Regions from separate parts of the Streptomyces sp. NPDC031445 genome, predicted to be linked through region 1. Evidence: riboswitches for the same ligand, from Rfam matches in the RefSeq annotation. Region 1 holds a riboswitch; the other holds the start of a gene.
What was found. Region 1 has a riboswitch for glycine ahead of gcvT (glycine cleavage system aminomethyltransferase GcvT). Riboswitches for the same ligand answer to the same signal wherever they lie in the genome.
Positions count from the first base shown of each region.

Region 1 (8,406 bases):
GGATGCGGCCCCGCGCCCTTTGGGTGCGTTCAGTGGCCGTACTGGTAGAAGGGCCGGACGTTCGTCTTCAGCCAGTCGGAGACCGGGTCCTCGGCCACGTCCATGAGGATCAGGTTGACCGGCCACGCGACCGGGACCGTGCCGAGGGCCCGGCCGAGGGCGTCCAGGGGCAGGTTCCGGACGTCGCCCTCCCACTGGGAGAGTTCCACGCCCACGAACATCACCGGGTCGGCCGTCTCGATGACGGCCAGGCAGCGGCGGGCGGTGAGGACCACGCCGGTCCCCGCGAACTCGGCGGAGGCCGCGGCGAGGAAGTCGACCGGGTCGTCCTGCCAGTCGGGTTCGAACAGGCGGACCCGGCCGCCGGCGCCGGGCCCGTCGAGCGGGGTGCGGCCGGCGCGGCACAGCTCGGCCACGGCGTCGGGCGGCAGCGGGATGCCGACCACACCGCCCGGGTTCACCGCGATGCCCGCCTGCGGCGGCAGGCCGCGCGCGAACTCCACGGCGGGGGCGATGGTGTACGACATGTGGGAACCGGTCGCCTGGCGCAGCTGCTCCTCGGAGCTGAACACCGGGACGTACACCTGGCCGTCGATCTCCAGCGTCGGCAGGTCCAGCGGGCCGCTGTGCGGGCCCCCGCCGTTGGGCAGCGGTATCCACAGGAAGCTGCGCCCGAGGACCTCGACGATCCGGCCGCCCGCCGAGGGGATGCCGAGGGAGGCCGACAGCACCTCCTCCAGCTCGTTGCCGGGCCAACCGCCGTGCGGGTGGGGGTGCGCCTGTGCCGGGAAGTCCGCGGGAACGTCCGCCGGGAAGTCCATGTGCCTACCGCCTGCTGGGAACCACTGCTGGGAGCAAGAAGGCTAGCGGGTGGCCGTGACAGTGCCTCACCGCGCGAAGCCGACCCGGCCGAGGACGTCCGCCGCGTCCCGGTCCAGCAGCACCGCCGCGCCGCAGCCGGCGGGCAGCTCCCCCTTCTCCACCGCGCGCAGCAGCCGGGCGGTGGTGCGGCGGTGGCGGCGGAAGGCGTAGCGGGAGACGCCCCGGCCGCGCTCGCGCTGGCCCGCCCGGGCGGTGTCGGGGCTGACGTCGAGGAGGAGCAGGTGCAGGGTGGCGCCGCGGCGCCGGGCCTCGCGGGCCAGCCAGGCGCGCACCCAGCGCTGGGTGCCGCAGTCGTGCACGACGACGCCCTCGCCGGTGCGCAGCGCCCTGCGCAGGGCGGCGTAGTGGGCGAGGCGGACCAGGGGGCGGTAGAGCGCGTAGGGGACGCGGCGGGGGACGCGGGCGTCCCAGCGGTCGCGGGTGTCCTGGGAGTCGACGCGGTGGCCGGTGACCGCGCGGTGCATCAGGGTGGACTTGCCGCTGCCGGGCAGGCCGGTGATCACCACCAGGTCACCGGGGCCGAAGAGCAGGGCGTGCGGGCTGCGGCCCGCGCGGTCGCGCAGGTCGCGGACGACCGGGGCGGGACGGTCCGCGCGGCGGTCGCGGGCCGGGGCGGAGGGCTGTCCCGGCACCGCGATGCCGGCGTCGGCGGCGTAGGCCGATGTCCTGTTCACCGTGATCGTCCTCCCCAGGGGGCTCGGTCATCCCCATGCCCGTTCTGTGTAAAGAGAAGGTAATGGGCAACGGTAGAGGGTTCGTGTGCGTTCTGCCACAGCCCGGTCACAAGGAGCACGCTCTGGATGGGCGGGGAGCGGCGTGCAATGATGTGCCCGCCAACTGCATACCGGCCGCTTGAATCCGCGCGGGAGAGTTCCCAGCCCCGGGCTGGGACGCCGAAGGAGCAAGTCCCTCCCTTGAATCTCTCAGGCCCCGTTACCGCGCGGGCGAGGCACATCTGAAAAGCGGGCCGCTGTGTCAGTGGCTCCACCCAAGGTGCAAGCCGTGGTCGTCCCCGTGGCGGTCGTGGCGAACCTCTCAGGTTCCGATGACAGATGGGGAGGAACGATCCTCGCCTGTCCGCTCGCCTTGGGAGACGACCGTCCGATGAGCAGCACTGAACTCCGCCACACCGCGCTCGATGCCGTGCATCGCGCGCTCGGTGCGACGATGACCGACTTCGCGGGCTGGGACATGCCCCTGCGCTACGGCTCCGAGCGCGACGAGCACCTCGCCGTGCGGACCAGGGCCGGTCTCTTCGACCTCTCCCACATGGGCGAGATCACCGTCACCGGCGAGCAGGCCGCCGCGTTCCTGAACCACGCCCTGGTCGGCGACATCGCCTCCGTCGGCGTCGGCCGCGCCCGCTACACGATGATCTGCCGGGCCGACGGCGGCATCCTGGACGACCTGATCGTCTACCGGCTCGCCGACACCGAGTACATGGTCGTGGCCAACGCCTCCAACGCCCAGGTGGTGCTGGACGCGCTGACCGAGCGCGCCGAGGGCTTCGACGCCGAGGTCCGCGACGACCGGGACGCCTACGCGCTGATCGCCGTGCAGGGCCCGGAGTCCCCCGGCATCCTGAAGTCCCTCACCGACGCCGACCTCGACGGCCTGAAGTACTACGCCGGCCTGCCGGGCACGGTCGCCGGCGTCCCGGCGCTGATCGCCCGCACGGGTTACACCGGCGAGGACGGCTTCGAGCTGTTCGTCGCGCCGGAGCACGCCGTCGAGCTGTGGCAGGCGCTGACCAAGGCGGGCGAGGGCGCGGGCCTGGTCCCGTGCGGGCTGTCCTGCCGGGACACGCTGCGCCTGGAGGCGGGCATGCCGCTGTACGGGCACGAACTGACCACCTCCCTCACCCCGTTCGACGCCGGGCTCGGCCGCGTGGTCAAGTTCGAGAAGGAGGGCGACTTCGTCGGGCGCGAGGCGCTCGCCGAGGCCGCCGCCCGGGCCCAGGAGAACCCGCCGCGGGTCCTGGTCGGCCTGGTCGCCGAGGGCCGCCGGGTGCCGCGCGCCGGGTACGCCGTCGTCGCCGGCGGCGAGGTGATCGGCGAGGTCACCTCCGGCGCCCCCTCCCCCACCCTGGGCAAGCCGATCGCCATGGCCTACGTCGACGCGGCGCACGCGGCGCCGGGCGCCGAAGGCGTCGGCGTGGACATCCGGGGCACCCACGAGCCGTACCAGGTCGTGGCGCTGCCGTTCTACAAGCGCCGGAAGTAGACACTGGGCGCGGTCGCGCCCGCCGGGGACCCCGGTCCCGTGGCCGGGGCGTGACGCTGCGCACATTCGCCCGCTCACCAGCGGTTTTCGCAGTCCCCCGTCATCAGCACCCTCGCGTGTACAGGAGAATTCAGGCCATGAGCAACCCCCAGCAGCTGCGCTACAGCAAGGAGCACGAGTGGCTGTCGGCCGCCGAGGACGGCGTCGCGACGGTCGGCATCACGGAGCACGCGGCCAACGCGCTCGGTGACGTCGTCTTCGTGCAGCTCCCCGAGGTCGGCTCCACGGTGTCCGCGGGCGAGACCTGCGGCGAGCTGGAGTCGACGAAGTCGGTGTCCGACCTGTACTCGCCGGTCAGCGGCGAGGTCACCGAGGTCAACGAGGACGTCGTCAACGACCCGTCGCTGGTGAACTCCGCCCCCTTCGAGGGTGGCTGGCTGTTCAAGGTGCGCGTCGCGGAGGAGCCGGCCGACCTGCTCACCGCCGACGAGTACACCGCCTTTTCCGCCGGCTGAGGAGTCGTAGCCGTATGACTGTCCTGAACACGCCCCTGCACGAGCTGGACCCGGAGATCGCCGCCGCGGTCGACGCCGAGCTGCACCGCCAGCAGTCGACCCTGGAGATGATCGCCTCCGAGAACTTCGCGCCGCTCGCGGTGATGGAGGCGCAGGGCTCGGTCCTGACGAACAAGTACGCCGAGGGCTACCCGGGCCGCCGCTACTACGGCGGCTGCGAGCACGTCGACGTCGCCGAGCAGATCGCCATCGACCGGGTCAAGGAGCTGTTCGGCGCGGAGTACGCCAATGTGCAGCCCCACTCCGGCGCCTCCGCGAACCAGGCGGCCCTCTTCGCGCTGGCCCAGCCCGGGGACACCATCCTCGGCCTGGACCTGGCGCACGGCGGCCACCTGACCCACGGGATGCGGCTGAACTTCTCCGGCAAGCAGTTCGACGTGGTCGCCTACCACGTGGACGCCGAGACCGGCCTGGTCGACATGGCCGAGGTCGAGCGGCTCGCCAAGGAGCACCGCCCCAAGGTGATCATCGCGGGCTGGTCGGCGTACCCCCGGCAGCTGGACTTCGCCGGGTTCCGCCGGATCGCCGACGAGGCCGGCGCGTACCTGTGGGTCGACATGGCGCACTTCGCGGGCCTGGTCGCGGCCGGTCTGCACGAGAACCCGGTGCCGTACGCCGACGTGGTCACCTCCACCACCCACAAGACGCTGGGCGGACCCCGCGGCGGCATCATCCTCGCCCGGAAGGACTTCGCGAAGAAGCTGAACTCCTCCGTCTTCCCGGGCTTCCAGGGCGGCCCCCTGGAGCACGTGATCGCGGCCAAGGCGGTGTCCTTCAAGGTCGCGGCCTCGGAGGACTTCAAGGAGCGCCAGCGTCGTACGGTGGAGGGTGCCCGCATCCTCGCCGAGCGCCTGACGGCCCCGGACGCCCGCGAGGCCGGCGTGAACGTGCTGTCCGGCGGCACGGACGTGCACCTGATCCTGGTGGACCTGCGCGCGTCCGAGCTGGACGGGCAGCAGGCCGAGGACCGGCTCCACGAGGTCGGCATCACGGTCAACCGCAACGCCGTCCCGAACGACCCGCGGCCGCCGATGGTCACCTCGGGTCTTCGGATCGGCACGCCGGCCCTGGCGACCCGCGGCTTCACGGCCGAGGACTTCGCCGAGGTCGCGGACGTGATCGCGCAGGCGCTGAAGCCGTCCTACGACGCCGAGGCCCTGAAGGCGCGCGTGAAGGCGCTCGCCGACAAGCACCCGCTGTACCCGGGCCTGAACAAGTAAGTCCCCGGTGGGGCACCCGCCGAGGGTGCCCCACCACCCCCCTGCTGTCTTGAGGAGTGACCGTGGCCATCTCGGTCTTCGACCTGTTCTCGATCGGCATCGGTCCGTCCAGCTCCCACACGGTCGGCCCGATGCGCGCGGCGCGGATGTTCGCCCGCCGCCTGCGCAACGAAGGCGTCCTGGAGCAGGCCGCCGCCGTCCGCACGGAGCTGTACGGCTCCCTGGGCGCGACCGGGCACGGCCACGGCACCCCCAAGGCCGTCCTGCTGGGCCTGACCGGCGACTCACCGCGCACGGTGGACGTGGAGACGGCGGACGCGCGCGTGGAGGCGATCAAGGCGCAGGGGCGGATCCGGCTCCTGGACGAGCACGAGATCGCCTTCGACTTCGACCGGGACCTGGTGCTGCACCGCCGCAAGGCGCTGCCGTACCACGCCAACGGCATGACGCTGTGGGCCTACGACGCCGACGGCGAGGAACTGCTCACCAAGACGTACTACTCGGTGGGCGGCGGCTTCGTCGTCGACGAGGACGCGGTGGGCGCGGACCGGATCAAGCTGGACGACACGGTCCTGAAGTACCCGTTCCGCACGGGCGACGAGCTGCTGCGCCTGACGAGGGAGACGGGCCTGTCGATCTCCTCGCTGATGCTGGAGAACGAGCGGGCCTGGCGCACCGAGGAGGAGATCCGCGCGGGCCTGCTGGAGATCTGGCGGGTGATGCGCGAGTGCGTGCAGCGGGGCATGTCACGCGAGGGCATCCTGCCGGGCGGTCTGAAGGTACGCCGCCGCGCGGCCGTCTCGGCCCGCCAGCTGCGCGCCGAGGGCGACCCGCTGGCGCACGCCATGGAGTGGATCACGCTCTACGCGATGGCGGTGAACGAGGAGAACGCGGCGGGCGGCCGTGTGGTGACCGCGCCCACGAACGGCGCGGCCGGCATCATCCCGGCGGTCCTGCACTACTACATCAACTTCGTGCCCGGCGCCGACGAGGACGGCGTGGTCCGGTTCCTGCTGGCCGCGGGCGCGATCGGCATGCTCTTCAAGGAGAACGCCTCCATCTCCGGCGCCGAGGTCGGCTGCCAGGGCGAGGTGGGCTCGGCCTGCTCCATGGCGGCGGGCGCCCTCGCCGAGGTGCTCGGCGGCTCCCCCGAGCAGGTGGAGAACGCGGCCGAGATCGGCATGGAGCACAACCTCGGCCTGACCTGCGACCCGGTCGGCGGCCTGGTCCAGATCCCGTGCATCGAGCGCAACGGCATGGCCGCGGTGAAGGCGGTCACGGCCGCGAAGATGGCGATGCGCGGCGACGGCTCCCACAAGGTGTCCCTGGACAAGGTCATCAAGACGATGAAGGACACCGGCGCGGACATGAGCGTGAAGTACAAGGAGACGGCCCGGGGCGGGCTGGCCGTGAACATCATCGAGTGCTGACCCGGCCACCCGGCACCGGGGGCACGCTGCGGCGGCCTGCCCGCCGGAGGGGGCCGGCGGGGCTACACGAGCACCCCGGCACGGGGCCGACGAAGCCGCCCCTCGACCCCGCTCCGGCCACCCGACCCCACCGCGCGGTGGACCCCGCCGCGCGATGACAGGCCCCCGTCCGTCCCAGCCGCCTCCCCCGGCACACAGCCGCCCCGCCCACCGAACGGGGCGGCGCGTCACGCCCGGCGGACCACGCCCCTCGACCCAGCTCCGGCCACCCGACCCCACCGCGCGGTGACCCCCGCCGCCCCCTGACGGGCACCCGTCCGTCCCCGCCGTCCCGCCCACCGCACGGGGCGGCGCCGTCACGTCCGGCCGGCCCCCGCGCCGTGAGCCGGTGACCCGCCCGGCAGAGGGGGCCGTACCACCGGCCCGGCGCCCGGTCGGCGGTGCCGCGGCTCTCCTGATGTTCCCTCAAGGGCTACCGCACAGTAACCGCTTGGCCCTACGCTGCCGCCAACTCGACGGCTGCGAAAGGGAGTTCGGTGATACGCGGGATGAGACGGCTGGTGGCGCTCGTGGGGGCCGCCGCTTCGTTGGTGGTGGTGCCGGGCAACGCGCACGCGGCGTCGCCGAAGTTCTCCGAGACGACGGCCATCGGCACGCACAACGCGTACGACAAGGCCAAGTACACCTACTTCGCCCAGGCGCTGGACTCCGGCGCCTCGCTGCTGGAACTGGACGTCTACGTCGACAGCATCAGCCACCGCTGGCGGGTCAGCCACAGCAACCCGCTGGGCAACGACAACAACTGCGAGGCGGCGAAGACCCCGGGCGAGCTGTACAGCAAGAGCCGCAACCAGGACCTCGGCAGCTGCCTGGACAACATGGCCGCCTGGAACCAGCTCCACCCCGACCACCCGCCGATCGTCGTCAAGGTCGAGATGAAGGTCGGCTTCAACGACAAGGCGGGCCTCGGACCGGACGAGTTCGACACGCTCGTCGCGCAGAAGCTGGGCAGCAGCGTCTACAAGCCGGCCGACCTGCTCGGCGGCACGTACGGCACACTGGACGCAGCCGCGAAGGCCAACGCCTGGCCCGCCCGGGACGCCCTCAAGGGCAAGTTCCTCTTCGACCTGATCCCGGGCACGGTGGAGCAGTCCAACCCGTTCGACAGCTACTGGACGGACGAGGAGTACGGCGACCACCTGCGCGACCTGAAGGCGGCCGGGAACATCTCGGCGGCCCAGGCCTTCCCCGTCGTCCTCGGCGCGGCGAACGGCGACCCGCGCACCAGCCGCTACGACGCCTCGATCCGCCCCTGGTTCGTGTTCTTCGACGGTGACGCGGCCACGTACGTCGACAACGGCTACGACACCTCGTTCTACTCCGCGAACCACTACATCCTCATCACCACCGACGCCCACAACGTGTCGCCGGCCATCTCCTCCACCACTCCGACGGACGCGGAAGTCGCCGCGCGCCTCGCCCTGTTGGCCGAGAACCACGCCAGTCTGATCACCTCGGACTGGTCGGCGAAGTCCGCCTCCGCCCTGAGTTCGGTGACCACCCGGAGCTGAGGTTCCACAACGGCGCCCACGGGGGACAACCTTCACATGCTGCATGGCATCGACGTGAGCGCCTACCAGTCCTCCTCCTACGCGACGAGCGGTCTCTCCTTCGTCTTCATCAAGGCGACGGAGGGCCGTTCGTACGTCAATCCCAGACTCGCGGCCCAGGCCAAGCACGGCCGTGACGCGGGCCTGGTCGTCGGCTTCTACCACTTCCTGTGGCCCGGAGACCTCACCGCCCAGGCCGAGTACTTCCTCAGTCACGCCCCGGACCGCCGCGGCGATCTCCTGGCCGTCGACTGGGAGACCACCGGCGACGGCACGCACGCGAGCAACGCGGAGAAGGACCGCTTCATCCGCAAGCTGAAGGAACTGCGGCCGGACAACCGGGTGGTGCTCTACTGCAACCGCCACTTCTGGCTGAACGTCGACACCACCTCCTACGCCGGGGACGGGCTGTGGATCGCCGACTACGTCACCGCGGGCAAGCCCCGGATCAAGGCCAGGTGGCGGT
Region 1 is NZ_JBVIJO010000013.1:291,332-299,737, forward strand. Features, by position in the region: gene ACZ5DC_RS30825 (enhanced serine sensitivity protein SseB) at 30-821, opposite strand; gene ACZ5DC_RS30830 (AAA family ATPase) at 888-1,556, opposite strand; glycine riboswitch at 1,736-1,831, shown strand; glycine riboswitch at 1,832-1,944, shown strand; gene gcvT (glycine cleavage system aminomethyltransferase GcvT) at 1,987-3,105, shown strand; gene gcvH (glycine cleavage system protein GcvH) at 3,243-3,620, shown strand; gene glyA (serine hydroxymethyltransferase) at 3,635-4,900, shown strand; gene ACZ5DC_RS30850 (L-serine ammonia-lyase) at 4,963-6,330, shown strand; gene ACZ5DC_RS30855 (phosphatidylinositol-specific phospholipase C domain-containing protein) at 6,879-7,901, shown strand; gene ACZ5DC_RS30860 (glycoside hydrolase family 25 protein) at 7,938-8,406, shown strand, end outside.

Region 2 (8,406 bases), on a different contig from region 1:
CTGGAGATCGCCACCGTACCGGGCAACCCGCACAAGGTGGCCTCCCTGAAGGACCTGACCACGTCCGGTCTGAAGGTCGTCCTGTGCGACAGGACCGTCCCGTGCGGCGCCGCCGCCCAGAAGGCCCTCGACGCCGGCGGGCTCAAGCTCACGCCGGTCTCCTACGAGCAGGACGTCAAGGGCGCCCTGACCAAGGTGGAGCTGAAGGAGGCCGACGCGGCGGTGGTGTACCAGACCGATGTGCGGGCCGCGGGTGACAAGGTGGAGGGCGTGGAGTTCCCCGAGTCGGCCGGTGCCGTCAACGACTACCCGATCGCGCTGCTGAAGAACGCGCCGAACGCCGAGGCCGCCAAGGCGTTCATCGCCCTCGTACGCTCCGCGGAGGGCCAGAAGGTGCTGACCGAGGCCGGGTTCCTCAAGCCGTGACCTCGCTCGACGAGCCCGGTGCCGCGACCCGTGGCCGCACGGGCCGGCCACGGCGCCGCCGCGCCGGCACGGGAGGCCGGCGCGGGGCGCCGCTGCCGCTGCTGCTGCCGGGCGTGCTGGCCCTGGCGTTCCTGCTGCTGCCGCTGCTCGCCCTGCTCGTCCGCGCGCCGTGGCGCGGCCTGCCGGACCGGCTGACCAGCGCCGAGGTGTGGCAGGCGCTCCAGCTGTCCCTGGTCAGCGCCACCGCGGCGACCGCCGTCAGCCTCGTCCTCGGTGTGCCGCTGGCCTGGCTGCTGGCCCGCACGGAGTTCCCCGGCCGGGGCCTCGTACGCGCCCTGGTCACCCTCCCGCTGGTGCTGCCCCCGGTGGTCGGCGGTGTGGCCCTCCTGCTCGCCCTGGGCCGCAACGGCGTCATCGGCCGGTGGCTCGACACGTGGTTCGGCGTCACCCTCCCGTTCACCACCGCGGGGGTCGTGATCGCGGAGGCGTTCGTCGCGATGCCGTTCCTGGTGATCAGCGTGGAGGGCACGCTGCGCGCCGCCGACCCCCGCTACGAGGAGGCGGCCACCACGCTCGGCGCCTCCCGCTTCACCGCGTTCCGCCGGGTGACCCTGCCGCTGATCGCGCCGGGCATCGCGGCCGGCGCGGTGCTGGCCTGGGCCCGCGCGCTCGGCGAGTTCGGGGCGACGATCACGTTCGCGGGCAACTTCCCCGGCCGCACCCAGACCATGCCCCTCGCGGTCTACCTGGCCCTGCAGAGCGACCCCGAGACCGCCATCTCCCTCAGCCTGGTCCTCCTGACCGTGTCGATCGCGGTACTGGCCGGCCTCCGGGACCGCTGGATGACCACGTCATGACGACCCCCCACCCCAAGCCCACCGACGCCACCGGCCCGTCCCGGGCCGCCGCCGCAGCCACCGACGCCACGAACCCCGCACCGCCCCGCGCCGCAACCGACGGCGCCGACCCCGCCCCGCACCCCACCACAGACCCGCACCCGCCCTCCGGCCTGGACGCCCACCTCGTGGTCGACCGCGGCGGCTTCCGCCTGGACGTCACCCTGCGGGCCACCCCCGGTGAGGTCCTCGCCCTGCTGGGCCCGAACGGCGCCGGCAAGACCACCGCCCTGCGCACCCTCGCCGGCCTCACCCCCCTCACCGACGGTCACCTCCGCCTGGACGGCACCCCCCTGGCCCACACGCCCCCGGAGTCCCGCCCGATCGGCGTGGTCTTCCAGGACTACCTGCTCTTCCCCCACCTGTCCGCCCTGGACAACGTCGCCTTCGGCCCCCGCTGCCAGGGCGTGCGCAAGGCGGAGGCCCGCGCGCAGGCGGCGGCCTGGCTGGACCGGATGGGCCTGGCCGCCCACGCGGGCGCCAGGCCCCGGGACCTCTCCGGCGGCCAGGCCCAGCGCGTGGCCCTCGCCCGCGCCCTGGCCACCCGCCCCCGGCTGCTGCTCCTCGACGAGCCGCTGGCGGCCCTGGACGCCCGTACCCGCCTGGAGGTCCGCGCACAGCTGCGCCGCCATCTGGCCGAGTTCGAGGCGGTCTCGGTGCTGGTCACCCATGATCCGCTGGACGCCATGGTGCTCGCGGACCGGCTGGTGGTCGTGGAGCACGGCCGGGTCGTCCAGCAGGGCACCCCCGCCGACATCGCCCGCCGCCCCCGCACGGACTACATCGCCCGGCTCGTCGGCCTCAACCTCTACCGCGGACAGGCCGCGGGGCACACCGTACGGCTCGACGGCGGCCCCGCGATCACGACCACCGAGGAGCTGTCGGGCCCGGTCTTCGTGGCGTTCCCGCCGTCCGCCGTGACCCTGTTCCGGGACCGGCCCTCCGGCGCCAGCGCCCGCAACCTGTGGCGCTGCGAGGTCGCCGGCCTGGAGACGCACGGCGACCAGATCCGCGCCGACCTCACCGGCGAACTCCCGCTCGCGGCGGACCTGACGACGGTCGCCGCCGCCGAGCTGGACCTGCACCCGGGTGCACCGGTCTGGGCGACGGTCAAAGCGACGCAGACCCACGCATACCCGGCCTGAGCGCACCGGCGCTCTACGGTGGGTGCCCATGACCCTGAGCATCCGCAACCAGCTGCCCGGCACCGTCACCGAGGTGCGCGCGGGCGAAGTCATGGCGACCGTCAAAGTCCGGCTCTCCGGGGGCCAGGACCTCACCGCCGCCGTCACCCTGGAGGCCGTCGAACAGCTCGGCCTCGCCCCGGGCTCCCCGGTGACCGCCCTGGTGAAGGCGACGGAGGTCTCCCTCGCCGCCAACCGGGTCGAGGGCCTGTCGATCCGCAACCAGCTGCGCGGCACGGTCATCCGTCTCTCGCTGGGCGAGGCCATGGCCACCGTCCGGGTCGCCGTGGAGGGCGGCGAACTGACCGCCGCGATCACGAAGGACGCGGCCGGGGACCTCGGCCTGTTCGTGGGCTCCGACGTCGTCGCCCTGATCAAGGCGACCGAGGTCTCCCTGGCGACGGCGTAGGAAGCCCGAAGGCCCCGCCCGGAACCCGGGCGGGGCCTTCGTCAGCGGTTCGCTCAGTCCTCGTAGGCGTCCAGCGGCGGGCAGGAGCACACCAGGTTGCGGTCGCCGTAGGCCTGGTCGATGCGGCGCACCGGCGGCCAGTACTTGTCGGCGGCCGAGACGCCGGCCGGGAAGACGGCCTCCTCGCGGCTGTAGGCGTGCGTCCACTCACCGCCGAGCGCGGCGGCGGTGTGCGGGGCGTTGCGCAGCGGGTTGTCCTCGGCGGGCCACGCGCCCGAGCCGACCTTGTCGATCTCCGCGCGGATGGCGATCATCGCGTCGCAGAAACGGTCCAGCTCGGCGAGGTCCTCGGACTCGGTCGGCTCGATCATCAGCGTGCCGGCCACCGGGAAGGACATGGTCGGCGCGTGGAAGCCGTAGTCGATCAGGCGCTTGGCCACGTCGTCCACGCTCACGCCGGTCGCCTTGGTCAGCGGGCGCAGGTCGATGATGCACTCGTGCGCCACGAGGCCGCCGGGACCGGTGTAGAGCACCGGGTAGTGCGGCTCCAGGCGCTTGGCGACGTAGTTCGCGGAGAGCACCGCGACCTGCGTGGCGCGCTTGAGGCCCTCGCCGCCCATCAGGCGGACGTACGCCCACGAGATCGGCAGGATGCCCGCGCTGCCCCACGGCGCGGCCGAGATCGGGCCCACGCCCGTCTCGGGGCCGGCCTCCGGCTGGAGCGGGTGGTTCGGCAGGTACGGCGCCAGGTGCGAGCGCACCGCGACCGGGCCGACGCCCGGACCGCCGCCGCCGTGCGGGATGCAGAACGTCTTGTGCAGGTTCAGGTGGGAGACGTCACCGCCGAAGTGGCCGGGCTTGGCGAGGCCGACGAGGGCGTTGAGGTTGGCCCCGTCGACGTACACCTGGCCGCCCGCCTCGTGCACCTGGGCGCAGATGTCGGCGACGTGCTCCTCGAACACCCCGTGCGTGGACGGGTAGGTGATCATCAGCACCGCCAGCTCGTCGCGGTACTGCTCGATCTTGGCGCGCAGGTCCTCGACGTCGATCTCGCCGTCCTCGGCGGTCTTGACGACGACGACCTTCATGCCGGCCATCACGGCGCTGGCCGCGTTGGTGCCGTGCGCGGAGGACGGGATGAGGCACACGGTCCGCTGCTCGTCGCCGTTGGCGCGGTGGTAGCCGCGTACGGCGAGCAGACCGGCCAGTTCGCCCTGGGAACCGGCGTTCGGCTGGAGGGAGACCTTGTCGTAGCCGGTGACCTCGGCGAGGCGGTCCTCCAGCTCGTGGATGAGCGTGAGATAGCCCTGGGCCTGCTCGGCGGGCGCGAAGGGGTGCAGCTGCCCGAACTCGGGCCAGGTGACCGGCTCCATCTCGGTGGTCGCGTTGAGCTTCATGGTGCAGGAGCCCAGCGGGATCATGCCGCGGTCGAGCGCGTAGTCGCGGTCGGCCAGCTTGCGCAGGTAGCGCAGCATCGCGGTCTCGGAGCGGTGCTGGTGGAAGACCGGGTGGGTGAGGTAGGCGTCCGTGCGCAGCAGCGCCTCGGGCAGGGTGTCCTCGGCGCTCTCGTCCAGGGCCTCGATGTCGCCCTCCACGCCGAAGGCGGCGAAGACGGCGGCCAGCTGGGCCCGGTTGGTGGTCTCGTCACAGGCCGCCGAGACGTGGTCGGCGTCGACGAGCCGCAGGTTGACCCCGTTCTCCCGGGCGGCGGCGACGACCGCGGCGGCCTTGCCGGGCACGCGCGCGGTGATCGTGTCGAAGTACGCGCCGTGGACGATCTCCACGCCGCCGGCCTTCAGGCCCTCGGCGAGGATCGTGGCGTACCGGTGCGTGCGCCGGGCGATGGTCCGCAGGCCCTCCGGCCCGTGGTAGACGGCGTACATGCCGGCCATCACGGCGAGCAGCACCTGGGCCGTGCAGATGTTGCTGGTGGCCTTCTCGCGGCGGATGTGCTGCTCACGGGTCTGCAGCGCCAGGCGGTACGCCCTGTTGCCGTCGACGTCGACGGAGACGCCGACGAGCCGGCCGGGGAGGCTGCGGGCGAACTTCTCGTGCACGGCCATGTAGCCGGCGTGCGGGCCGCCGAAGCCCATCGGCACGCCGAAGCGCTGGGTCGTGCCGACGGCGATGTCCGCCCCGAGCTCGCCCGGCGAGGTCAGCAGGGTCAGCGCGAGCAGGTCGGCGGCGACCGTGACCAGGGCGCCCAGCTCGTGCGCCTGGTCGATGAGGGGCTTGATGTCCCGTACGGCACCCGAGGCGCCCGGGTACTGGATCAGCACGCCGTTGATCTCGCGCTCGGCGATGTCCGCCGGGATGCCGTCGCCGAGGTCGGCCACGACGACCTCGACGCCGGTCGGCTCGGCGCGGGTCTCGATCACCGCGATGGTCTGCGGCAGCGCGTCCGCGTCGACCAGGAACAGCCCCTTCTTGTTCTTGCCCATGCGCCTGGACAGCGCCATGGCCTCGGCGGCGGCGGTGCCCTCGTCCAGCAGGGAGGCGCCGGAGGTGGGCAGGCCCGTCAGATCGGCGACCATCGTCTGGAAGTTCAGCAGGGCCTCCAGGCGGCCCTGGGAGATCTCCGGCTGGTACGGCGTGTACGCCGTGTACCAGGCCGGGTTCTCCATGACGTTGCGCAGGACGACGGGCGGCGTGAACGTGCCGTAGTAGCCCAGGCCGATCATGGAGCCGAGGACCTGGTTGCGGTCGGCGAGCGAGCGCAGCTCGGCGAGCACCTCGGCCTCGGTACGCGCACCCGGCAGGTCCAGGGCATCGACGTTCTTGATCACATCCGGCACCGCCGCGGCGGTCAGCTCGTCGAGCGAGCCGTAGCCGGCCTGCGCGAGCATCTTGGCCCGCGCCTCCTGGTCGGGCCCGATGTGGCGCTGCTCGAACGGGGTGCCCGCTTCGAGTTCGGAGAGCGGAATGCGATGGGCGGTCATTGCGGAGGCCTCCTGGTCTGACGCGACCTGCGAGGGGCACCACGGCGCGGGCACCCCGACGGCCTCCCCCTCTGTCATCTCGACCTGAGAGCTTCACCGGACGCCCGCGGGCACCGGCTTTCCCCGTCGGTGAGGGCGGAAGCCGTCGACATCCGCCCTGCTTTCCAGAGTGACCTCGTCCGTGCGGTACGTGAGCCTGAGAGATTCCGGGGAGGATTTGCTCCTTCGGCGCCTCCGAGGTGGTCGGAGGACTCTCCCGCACGGGGTCAGCAGCCGCTGTCAGCCTACCAGCGAGGTCAACGCCGGGGTCTTCGAGTGGCCGCCTCCTTGAATGTGCTCTTTCGTAGTGCTTACGGATGAGGTGCGACCACGTGGAGGGAGAGGGACCGTGCAGACCGACATCGATCCACGCAACCTGATCGGCCGCAAGGCGTTCGACCGCAACGGCACCAAGATCGGCACCATCGACGAGGTGTACCTGGACGACGCGACCGGCGTGCCCGAGTGGGCCGCCATACGCACCGGCCTGTTCTCCCGCGACGCCTTCGTGCCCCTGGAACCCAGCGAACTGGTCGACGACACTCTGCACGTCCCCTTCGACCGCGCCCTGATCAAGGACGCCCCCGACTTCGGCGTGGGCCGCCACCTCTCCCCCGAACAGGAACTGCAGCTCTACCACCACTACGGCCTCGACGTGGCCCCGCCCCCCAAGGTCCCGGACCGCGACTTCGGCAAACTGGCGGGGTCGGAGGAGCCCTGACCCGCGGTTCCTTCCGGGGTCCGGGCCGGAGCCCCGCCGCGCGGGTCGCTGCTCGGCGGCCCCGGACGACCGGGCGGGCCGGGCTCCGTGACCAGTGGCAACGGTTCGGCGCCCGCCAGCGCGGGATCGCCGGCGAAGAACGTCCGCACCCGCCCCGGAGCGGACTGGGGCGTCTCGAACCGCACGGTCACCCGCCCCAGCCCGCTCCCCTGCACCCATCCGTGCCCGTACTCCGTATGGCGCACGTCCTGCCCGGCCCGCCACTCCCGCTCGACGGGCTCCGCCCGCTCCACGACGGCCTCCACCGCACCCTTCTCCGGCTCCTCCGCCACGGGCACCGGGCTCGCCTGCGCGAACAGGTCCTCCTGCGTGTAGTCGGCGAGCCCGGACACCCCCACCCCGAGCAGCCGCACCCCGCCCGTGGTGTCCACGGAGTCCAGCAGCCGCGCCGCCGCCTCGCGGATGACCACGGGGTCGTCGGTGGGCCCCCTCAGCGTCTCGGAGCGGGTCAGGGTGGAGAAGTCGTACCGCCGCACCTTCAGCACGATGGTCCGCCCCGACAGCCCGGCCTCGCGCAGCCGCCGCACACACCGGTCGGCCAGCCGCCGCACCTCCAGGCCGACCCGCAGCCGGTCGTGGATGTCCACGTCGTACGTGTCCTCCACGGACACCGACTTCGCCTCCCGCTCGGCCACCACGGGCCGCTCGTCCCGCGCCAGCGCCATGGCGTACAGCGCCTGACCGTGCGCCTTGCCGAGCAGCCGGACCAGCTCGTCCTCGCCGGCCTCCGCCAGTTCCTCCACCGTGGTGATCCCGGCCCGGCGCAGATGGTCCCCGGTCGCCGGTCCGACACCCGGCAGGGTGCGCACCGGCAACGGTGCCAGCAGCGCCCGCTCCGTGCCCGGCTCGATCAGCCGCAGGCCGTCCGGCTTCGCCTGCTCGGAGGCGATCTTCGCGAGCATCTTGGAGGCGGCGAGTCCCACCGACCCGGTGAGCCCGGTGACCGTCCGGATGTCCGCGCGCAGCTTCTCCCCCGCCCGTCGCGCCGACTCCCCGTCCCAGGCCGTTCCCCCGGCCTCCAGGTCCACGAACGCCTCGTCCAGGCTCAGCGGCTCGACCAGCGGTGACAGCTCCCGCAGCAGCGCCATCACCTGTTCGCTGATCGTCCGGTACAGGGTGAAGCGCGGCACCAGGTACGCCGCGTTGGGAGCCAGCCGGCGCGCCTGGGCCATGGGCATCGCCGAGTGGACCCCGAACGCCCGTGCCTCGTACGACGCGGTGGCCACCACCCCGCGCGGTCCGAGCCCGCCCACGACCACCGCTTTCCCGCGCAGGCTCGGCTTGGACGCCTGCTCCACCGAGGCGTAGAAGGCATCCATGTCGAGATGCAGGATCGTCGGCGCGTTTCTCACATCCCCGATGCTGCACCACGGCACTGACAATCCGGGGGGCCTGGGAACCCCGGGATTGCTCCGGCGGGCGGACTCGGCGTCAGACCGCCCGGTTGCGGCGCCGCGCCAGCTCGTCCGCCGGGTTGTGCCCGACCAGGGTCTCGCCCGTGTCGATGCGCTCGCCGTGCAGCTGGGAGAGGGCGCTTTCCACGTCCCGCCACACCACGCCGACAGCGATGCCGAAGATGCCCTGACCGCCCTGGAGCAGGGCGTGGACCTCGTCCGGCGAGGTGCACTCGTACACGGTGGCGCCGTCGCTCATCAGGGTCATCCGCTCCAGGTCTCGGAAACCGCGTTCCCTGAGATGCTGGACGGCCGTGCGGATGTTCTGCAAGGACACT
Region 2 is NZ_JBVIJO010000024.1:8,662-17,067, reverse strand. Features, by position in the region: gene modA (molybdate ABC transporter substrate-binding protein) at 1-426, shown strand, start outside; gene modB (molybdate ABC transporter permease subunit) at 423-1,283, shown strand; gene ACZ5DC_RS38340 (ABC transporter ATP-binding protein) at 1,280-2,467, shown strand; gene ACZ5DC_RS38335 (TOBE domain-containing protein) at 2,496-2,915, shown strand; gene gcvP (aminomethyl-transferring glycine dehydrogenase) at 2,969-5,854, opposite strand; glycine riboswitch at 6,029-6,123, opposite strand; gene ACZ5DC_RS38325 (PRC-barrel domain-containing protein) at 6,243-6,614, shown strand; gene ACZ5DC_RS38320 (DNA polymerase IV) at 6,536-8,026, opposite strand; gene ACZ5DC_RS38315 (MerR family transcriptional regulator) at 8,106-8,406, opposite strand, start outside.
Region 2: it holds a riboswitch for glycine, as region 1 does, so the genes downstream of both, gcvP (aminomethyl-transferring glycine dehydrogenase) here and gcvT (glycine cleavage system aminomethyltransferase GcvT) in region 1, are expected to answer to the same signal.